4 regions of the Stenotrophomonas sp. PS02297 genome follow, and region 1 is predicted to be linked to each of the others. Evidence: riboswitches for the same ligand, from Rfam matches in the RefSeq annotation. Region 1 holds a riboswitch; each other region holds the start of a gene.
What was found. A riboswitch is a leader RNA that binds a small molecule or an ion and turns the genes downstream of it on or off. The one in region 1 is predicted to bind cobalamin.
Positions count from the first base shown of each region.

Region 2: linked by a shared signal. The riboswitch ahead of QMX80_RS04530 (ribonucleoside-diphosphate reductase subunit alpha) and the one ahead of btuB (TonB-dependent vitamin B12 receptor) in region 1 are both predicted to bind cobalamin.
Region 3: linked by a shared signal. The riboswitch ahead of QMX80_RS04380 (CoA-acylating methylmalonate-semialdehyde dehydrogenase) and the one ahead of btuB (TonB-dependent vitamin B12 receptor) in region 1 are both predicted to bind cobalamin.
Region 4: linked by a shared signal. The riboswitch ahead of QMX80_RS04490 (5-methyltetrahydropteroyltriglutamate--homocysteine S-methyltransferase) and the one ahead of btuB (TonB-dependent vitamin B12 receptor) in region 1 are both predicted to bind cobalamin.

Region 1 is NZ_JASCOS010000079.1:10,427-12,621, forward strand. Features, by position in the region: gene cobT (nicotinate-nucleotide--dimethylbenzimidazole phosphoribosyltransferase) at 1-532, opposite strand, end outside; cobalamin riboswitch at 666-908, shown strand; gene btuB (TonB-dependent vitamin B12 receptor) at 1,021-2,195, shown strand, end outside.
Region 2 is NZ_JASCOS010000011.1:20,048-22,242, reverse strand. Features, by position in the region: gene QMX80_RS04535 (DUF2884 family protein) at 1-414, opposite strand, end outside; cobalamin riboswitch at 685-908, shown strand; gene QMX80_RS04530 (ribonucleoside-diphosphate reductase subunit alpha) at 1,096-2,195, shown strand, end outside.
Region 3 is NZ_JASCOS010000010.1:52,661-54,855, forward strand. Features, by position in the region: gene QMX80_RS04380 (CoA-acylating methylmalonate-semialdehyde dehydrogenase) at 1-1,031, opposite strand, end outside; cobalamin riboswitch at 1,167-1,370, opposite strand; gene QMX80_RS04385 (hypothetical protein) at 1,698-2,195, shown strand, end outside.
Region 4 is NZ_JASCOS010000011.1:11,047-13,241, forward strand. Features, by position in the region: gene QMX80_RS04485 (SMR family transporter) at 144-476, shown strand; cobalamin riboswitch at 558-785, shown strand; partial or broken gene QMX80_RS04490 (5-methyltetrahydropteroyltriglutamate--homocysteine S-methyltransferase) at 839-1,309, shown strand; gene QMX80_RS04495 (MgtC/SapB family protein) at 1,346-2,038, opposite strand; gene pncA (bifunctional nicotinamidase/pyrazinamidase) at 2,175-2,195, shown strand, end outside.

The DNA.
Region 1 (2,195 bases):
TGCCGATGCCCATCTCGCCGAGCAGCAGCAGGTCCGCGCCGTCGCCGCAAGCGGCTTCGACCGCGCGCCGGCCGGCGTCGAAAACCGCATCGAGGTCGGCCGGCGCCATCGCCGGACCGGCGCTGAAATCGTCGGTGCCACGGCGCGGCTTGTCGCAGGTCACGCCGGCGAGCGGCGCGTCGGCCAGGCTGCCCACGTCCCAGACATGCAGCGGCAACCCCAGTTCGCGCGACAGCACGGCGATGGCGGCACCACCTGCGGCGAAGTTGCGCAGCATCTGCACCGTCACTTCCGCCGGATACGCCGATACGCCCTGCACGGCGACGCCATGGTCGCCGGCGAACACCAGCACCGGCACCCGCGCGGCCTGCGGCTGCTCGCGTCCCTGCAGCGCAGCCAGCTCGATGGCGAGGGTTTCCAGGCGCCCCAGCGCGCCTTCCGGTTTGGTCAGTTGCCGCTGGCGGGCGATGGCATGCTGCCGGTGCGCCTGCGAAGGCGCCGGGCAGGGCCGGGTGAACCATGCTTCTGTCACGTGTGTTCCGATACTGCATTGCAATCGCGCATTGTAGGGCGCGGGCCGCTTCCACGATGTGCCGCACAGGGCGCCAATCCGGCGCTGCCCACCCGCCACCGGCTGCGCCGGGCGGCGACGCGGGCGATGGCATAGAATGCGCGCACTTTCGGGTGACTGGCCGGGCTCGCTCCGGCCGGTTGAAACGGGAAGCCGGTGCCGCGCACGCCAGGGATGCCCCTGGCCGCGCCATTCCGGCGCTGCCCCCGCAACGGTAAGCAGGACAAGGACAGGCATACCGCCACTGTGCATCGATCGCACGGGAAGGCGCCTGGACGGAAGCGCCGACGCGCTTCGCCTGCGAGCCCGGAGACCGGCCCGGAAGCCGACTGGTTGCGATGCGGAGGGCATGGCGGCGGCAGTGACGCCGTGCGCGCGCTCCGTCGTCCCCTTCTCCTGGCAGCCCCCACCGTCCGTCCGCGCGGGAGCGCGCGGGTCCAGGAGTTCCCATGAAACTGCCGTACCACACCCTTTCCCTCGCCCTGGCGCTCGCGCTGCCGGGCATCGCCGCCGCCGAGCAGGCGCCCACCGAACTGGACGACGTGATCGTCACCGCCACCCGCACGCCGGTGTCCATCGCCGACAGCGTGGTGCCGGTGCAGGTGATCGACCGCGAGCAGATCGACCGCAGCCAGGCCGGCTCGGTGCTGGACCTGCTGCGCGGCCGCGCCGGCCTGGATTTCGCCAACCAGGGCGGCGCCGGCAAGCTCACCTCGCTGTTCATGCGCGGCACCGCCTCCAACCAGGTGCTGGTGCTGGTCGACGGCGTGCGCATCGGCGCGGCCACCAGCGGCATGCCGGCGCTGCAGGACCTGCCCATCGACCAGATCGAGCGCGTCGAGATCGTGCGCGGGCCGCGTTCGAGCCTGTACGGCTCCGAGGCGATCGGCGGCGTGATCCAGATCTTCACCCGCAGCGCGGGCAAGGGGCTGCAGCAGAACCTGGCGCTGACCGCCGGCAGCCACAACCTGCGCCAGGCCAGCGCCGGCTTCAGCAACCGTGGCGAACGCGGCTGGGTTTCGGCGCAGGGCGCCTGGCAGAAGACCGACGGCATCAACGCCTGCAACGGCTCGGCCGCGCTGTTCCAGGGCTGCTACGTCGACGAACCCGATCGCGACGGCTACCGCAACGCATCGCTCAACCTGCGCGGCGGTTATGCGCTGGCCGAAACCCTGAGCGTGGAAGGCCACGTGCTCGATGCCAGCAGCCGCAACGAATACGACGGCAGCATCTACAGCGGCAACGAGGCCGAAAACCACCAGCAGGTGTATGGCGGCAAGCTGCTGTGGACGCCCGGCGAGGCGTTCCGCCTGTCCGCGCAGGTCGGCCGCAACAACGACCAGGCCGACAGCTACTTCGCCGACGCCGGCAAGCGCACGTTCGTTTCCACCTTCGACACGCGCCGCGACACCGCCAGCGTGCAGGGCGACGTCCTGTTCGCCGAGGGCCAGCAGCTGACCGCCGGTGCCGACTGGCAGAAGGACGAGGTCACCGGCACCACGGCCTATGCGATCGACAGCCGCGACAACACCGGCGTCTTCGCCGAGTACCAGGGCCGCTTCGGCGCGCACTCGCTGCAGGCCAGCGTGCGCAACGACGACAACGAGCAGTTCGGCAACCACAC
Region 2 (2,195 bases), on a different contig from region 1:
CTCGGCATCCGTGCGCAGCGCGCGCACCTTGCGCGAGTTGAAGTTGCCGGTCATGGAGCCATAGACCACGTCCAGCACGTCAAAGCTGATCCCCACCGATTCGTTGGCGATGCCGGTGACCGCCGGCATCATCTGGCGCACCCCGGCCTCAAGCACGCGCAGGCGTTGCGCATCGTCGGCGCTGACCACCTGCATGCGGCCGTCGACGCTCAGTTCACCGTTGTGGAACACGATCTCGCGCGGCGTGGCGTCGTGCCTGCGCAGCCAGATGCCGCCGCCATCGACCAGCACGTCGTAGTCGGTGCTGACACCGCATTGGGTGGAGGAGAGCTCCGGCGATTTCAACGTGCCGGCGCGGGCGGCCACGGACGCGGCCAGGGCGAGCAGGGCGGTGGCGAGAACCAGGCGGCGCATGCGGGGTGTTCCGTGTTCGACAGGGAGACAGCATCGCCGGCTGCCGTCGGTCGCGGCGCCGGCCGGAAGTCATGGCGGCGAAGCCTGGGCAATGGATGATGAATGCGCGCGGTGTTTTCCTACCTCTGAATGGTGCTCCGAGGGCTTGACTGCGCAGCCGCGATGGGCAGGTCGCCATGGGCGGGCACGAGGCCGCGAGCCGGATCGCTTGTGCCCCAAGGGGCAGGCGGTTATCCACAAGATTTGGCGTTGACCCTGTCATTTACCCCCACTATCTTGTGTCCCGTCGGTTCTGGTGGGTTGCTCCCCACCGGATTGAAAGGGAAGCCGGTGACGCCTTGGATGGCCATTCCGGCACTGCCCCGCAGCGGTAATTGGGAACGATCCCGCCACCAAGCACTGAGGCCCGATGCCTTGGGAAGCGGCGGAGTAGGAGGAGGCCCCCGCCTCCATGCCCATGAGTCCGAAGACCTGCCGACGGCCGCGCGAAGCACAGCGCGCGGTGCCGGCTGCGGAGTCTTCGAGGGGAAGACGGCTGGCGACGCGGTACCGCCGGTGGCGACCCTGGGTCGCGTCCGTCTCGGTCGCTGCGACGCCGTCCTTCCATGCTCGCCAACCGCACCGGCCCAGGTTCCTGCGAGGGCAGGCGCCGCGTGCATCCCGCCATGAGGACACATCACCGTGACCGCCACCGATACCGCCGTTGTCCCGACCGAGGCCGGCTTCGAACTGACCCCGCCGCCGACCGCCACCGCCATGAGCGTGACCAAGCGCAATGGCGGCACCGAGCCGGTGGACCTGAACAAGATCGTCCGCGCCATCCAGCGCTGCTGCGAAGGCCTGCATGCGGTCGATCCGATGCGCGTGGCCACCCGCACCATCTCCGGCCTGTACAACGGCGCCACCACCCAGGAACTGGACGAACTGTCGATCCGCACCGCCGCGCTGCTGATCGGCGAGGAGCCGGAATACGGCCGCCTGGCCGCGCGCCTGCTGGCCAACTTCATCGCCAAGGAAGTGTCCGGCCAGGAAATCCACGCGTTCTCGCAGTCGGTCGGCCGCGGCCATGAGGTCGGCCTGATCAACGACCGCCTGCTGAACTTCGTGCAGGTCAACGCGCGCAAGCTCAACGACGCGATCGATCCCGGGTACGACCTCAACTTCGATTACTTCGGCCTGCGCACGCTGTACGACCGTTACCTGCTGCGCCACCCGCACACGCGCAAGGTCATCGAGACCCCGCAGCAGTTCTTCCTGCGCATCGCCAGCGCGCTCAGCGAGGACGTGCCCGAGGCGCTGGCGCTGTACCAGCGGCTGGGCAGCCTGGACTACCTGCCGTCGAGCCCGACCCTGTTCAACGCCGGCACCAGCCACGAGCAGCTGTCCTCCTGCTTCCTGCTGGATTCGCCGTCCGATTCGCTCGAATCCATCTACGCCAGGTACGGCGACATCGCGCAGCTGTCCAAGTTCAGCGGCGGCATCGGCGTGAGCTACACCCGGGTGCGTTCGCGCGGCTCGTTGATCAAGTCCACCAACGGCCACTCCAACGGCATCGTGCCGTGGCTGAAGACGCTGGATTCCTCTGTGGCCGCGGTCAACCAGGGCGGCAAGCGCAAGGGCGCGGCCTGCGTGTACCTGGAAACCTGGCATGCGGACATCGAGGACTTCCTGGAGCTGCGCGACAACGCCGGTGACGATTCGCGCCGCACCCACAACCTCAACCTGGCCAACTGGGTGCCGGACCTGTTCATGCAGCGCGTGGAAGCCGACCAGGAATGGTC
Region 3 (2,195 bases), on a different contig from region 1:
GAGGCGATCAGCGCCTCGATGCGCTCGCGCGCGGCGCAGGAAATCACCGGGCCGACGTCGGTACCGGGTTCGGTGCCGGCGTTGACCTTCAGCGTCCTGACCTTGGTGACGAGCCCGGGAATCCAGCTGCGCGCCTCGCCCACCAGCACCACCGTCGAGGCCGCCATGCAGCGCTGGCCGGCCGCGCCGAACGCGGCGCCGGCCAGCGCGTTGAGGGTCTGCTCCTTGTTGGCGTCGGGCAGGATGACCGCGTGGTTCTTCGCGCCCATCATGCACTGCACGCGCTTGCCGGCCAGCGAGGCGCGGTTGTAGACGTGGGTGCCGACCCTGGTCGAGCCGACGAACGACACCGCCTTGATGTCCGGGTGGTCGCAGATCGCGTTGACCACGTCCTCGCCGCCGTGGACGACGTTGAGCACGCCCTTCGGCAGGCCGGCTTCCAGCGCCAGTTCCACCAGCCGCATCGTCACCATCGGGTCCTGCTCCGACGGCTTGAGCACGAAGGTATTGCCGGTGGCGATCGCCATCGGGAACATCCACAGCGGGATCATCGCCGGGAAGTTGAACGGGGTGATGCCGGCGCACACGCCCAGCGGCTGCAGCAGGGTGTAGGTGTCCACGCCAGTGGCGACGTTGTTGGCCAGCTCTCCCAGTTGCAGGTTGCCGATGGCGGCGGCGTGCTCGACCACTTCCAGGCCGCGGAACACGTCGCCCTCGGCATCGGGCAGGGTCTTGCCCTGCTCGGCGGTGAGGATGGCGGCCAGCTCACCCATGTGCTCGCGGATCAGCTGCTGGTACTTCAGGAAGATGCGCGCGCGGGTGCCGATGGGCGTCCTGCGCCAGCGCTTGAAGGCCTCCTTCGCCGCGGCGACGGCGGCATCGACCTCGCCGGCGGTGGCGAATGGCACCCGCGCCAGCACGTCCTGCGTCGCCGGGTTGACCACGTCGCGCCACTGCGTGCTGCCGGACTCGACGAACTCGCCATCGATCAGCAGCTTGACCGTCGCGGCGCTGGCCGCAACACGATGCATCTCATTCATTTGCCTGTCTCCGAATCGCACACCCGCGAAGGAAGGCGGGGTGGAGGACAGGACAAGATGACGGGCGCGCAAGGCGGCTCCATCAGCTCGCCGAGTCGCCCACCGCAACGCCCGAGAGGGATGCCTTTCCAGACATCCCGCACAGGCCGGTCTCCGGGCTTGCGAGCGATGCGTCGCGCATCAATCCGACACCTTCCCGCGCTGCGCGCAGTGGTCGTCCGTCGGGCTTTCTCGCCTACCGTTGCGGGGGCAGCGCCGGCATCGGACCGGCTTCCCGTTTCACCCTGCGCAACGTGACGGCGGCAGGACACCTGTGATGCGGCGGAGTGTAGGAGTTGGTCTCAAATGAAAGCAAGTTGCGGTGCGCAACGGGTTAGCGATTTTCTCTCTGTCATATAGAGCCCAGTGACAGTTAAGGAATGCGTGACTAGTCATTCAGGGCTTGAGATGCGTGCAGGGGGAGGAGATTAGGGATGTTTATCGGGGGTGGAAGGCATCTCCGTTGCCGACTAAAAGTATCGTGATATCCTCTCATCCGACATCCGTCGCCATGATTTGCTCATAATCATGTTCGCTATTCGAGCGAGGACGTGCTCTTTCAAGAAAATCTAGCGATTTTAGTCGCGTTATTTGAGCAAGATATGCGAGGAAAAATAGATGGATCAAGCGCTAATGGCTCTGATTCGCAAGGATTCAGAGGCTAGGTTTCAGAAATTTAAAATAGACCATGAGGTCTTCATTGTGGCTTTTAATCACAAGCCTCTCCTTTCCCTTGGTCTCAAGAGAGGGCGGGATATGGATGAGGCTTTTGCAACGACGGTAAAAAAAATGCGATCTGACCGAGATATCTTCTCGGATGTAAACTACCTAAAGGGGAGGCTTCCCTTGACCAATCCCGATTTCGGGAAAATCTTTTGGTATCTTGTGCTGGCGCTAACCATGAAGGGCCAAGCAAAGAGGGAGGCAATTGAACAAAATGTACGGCAAAGCCTTGAGGCTCTATTTGAGCCGTTCGGACTCGAGTTTGCGGTTGCATCAACCCTGATCGATCCGGATATCGTGGATGTACACATCGCACGTTACGAGATGCCGCACTGGGTTCGGACTCCCGCATCCGCACCGGCGAGTGACCGACCTAAGACACGGCGCAAGTCC
Region 4 (2,195 bases), on a different contig from region 1:
GTGGCATCGGCTTCGCCTGCGGCCGGAGGGCGGCACAGGGATGCCAAGGGTAAACGAAGCGCCTGAACAGGGCCGCTCCCGGGCCGGTGCAGGCGGGCAGGCGTGGCGAGGCACGCGGCGCCGTGGCAGGCGAAAATAGGCCCATGAACGCCTATGTCCTGCTCGCCTGCGCCATCGTCCTGGAAGTCATCGCCACCTCCCTGCTCAAGGCCTCCGACGGCATGAGCCGGCTGTGGCCGACACTGGGCTCGCTGGCCGGCTACGGCCTGTGCTTCTGGCTGCTGTCGATGGTGATGAAGTCGGTCCCCACCGGCATCGCCTATGCGATCTGGTCCGGAGTGGGCATCGTGCTGATCTCGCTGATAGGCCTGGTCGTGTTCAGGCAGAAACTGGATCTGCCGGCCCTGCTCGGCATCGCCCTGATCTGCGCCGGCGTGGTGGTCATCAACGTGTTCTCGCGCGCGACCGTGCACTGAGCCGCGGCATCCCCCTTCGCCTTCCGGATCCATGCCGCGGCGCGGCTTGACCGCCGCTGCGCACCTGCCTGTCGTGAGCGCGCCGATTTCACCCGTCTCTTTATTCGAATAAAGGAATGGAATTAAACGGTAGTCCGGTGAAGCGCGCCCGCAAGGCCCGCCACTCCGGAGCTGCCCCGCAGCGGTGAATGGAAACGACCGCCGTCACCGGGCACTGGGCCCAACGCCCGGGAAGCGACGGCCACCAGGCGGACGCAGCCGCGTCCATGTCCATCAGCCCGAATACCGGCCTGGGCTGGAGGCGCGTCGCCTCCTGTTTCGACCTGGCGTCTCCGCGGGGAGGCGGCCGGAACCGTCCGCGCATCCAGATCGACGAACCGGCGTTGCGCGAGGGCCTGCCGTTGCGCAAGGCGCAGCGGCGGCCGTATCGGGCGTGGGCGGCGGAGGCCTTCCGCATCGCCGCCAGCGGCGTGGCCGACGCCACCCGGATCCATACCTACATGCGCTACGCGCAGTTCAACGACATCATAGATTCGGCGGCGGCGCTGGGTGCGGACGTGATCCCGATCGAGACCTCGCGCTCGCGCATGGAGCTGCTCGATGCGTTCGCGCGCTTCGACTCTCCCAACCAGGCCGGGCCAGGCATGTACGACATCCATTCCCCGCGCATACCCGAGCGCACCGAGAGGGTCGAGCTGCTGCGCAGGGTCGCCGGGGTACTGCCGGCGGAAAAGCCGTGGGTGAACCCGGACTGCGGCCTGAAGACCCGCGCCGCGCTGGAGGCGATGCTGGAAGCGGCGCAGGTGCTGCGCGGTGAACTCTCCGCGGCCTGATGGACGCCACGGAGGCCCGGCGCCGGGCCCCCGCGGTCAGCCGACGGCCAGCCCCGGCAGTTCCACCGACACCACGCCTTCGACGCGGCCCAGCTGCTCGGCCTTGGCCAGCATCTGTTCGCGCGGCAGCGGCGGGTCGCAGTCGATGTCGACGATGTCGTTGTCCTGCTCGCGCGGGCGCAGGGTGATACGCTTCACCGGCAGGCCGGCGTCGCTGGCCGCCGTTTCGACCCGGGCCAGCGGCGTGCCCAGCGCCACGCGCAGGCGCAGCCGGCCGCTGCGCGCGCGGCGGCGCAGATAGCGCTGCTCCAGCGGCTTGAGCAGCGCCAGGATCGCCCACAGCAGCGCCGTGGCCATGATCGCCGCCGCGTACAGGCCGGAGCCCGCGGCCAGGCCGACCGAGGCCACCGCCCACAACCCCGCCGCCGTGGTCAGGCCACGGATCACCTGCTCGCGCTGCAGGAACAGGATGGTGCCGGCGCCGAGGAAGCCGACGCCGCTGACCACCTGCGCGGCGATGCGCGAGGGATCAAGCTGGACGTTGGGATGCCCCAGCACGTCGAAGAAGCCGAACGCGGACACGATGATCGCCAACGCGGAACCCACGCACACGAGCATGTGCGTACGCAGGCCCGCCGCCCACTCCAGGCGCCCGCGGTTGATGCCGATCACCGCGCCGAGCAGGGCCGCCAGCAGCAGCCGCAGGCCGAGTTCCCACCACTGGATCATTGCCGCCTCCCCATCGCTTGCCGTTGCCGCAGTGTAGGCCGTCGCGCGCGCCGTGCCGCATCGCGTCGTGAACGCTCCGGACCGGCACCGGACGGCGCGGCGTTACACTCCAGGGCTCCCCGCACCGGAACCTGCGATGTACGGCAATGACACAGCC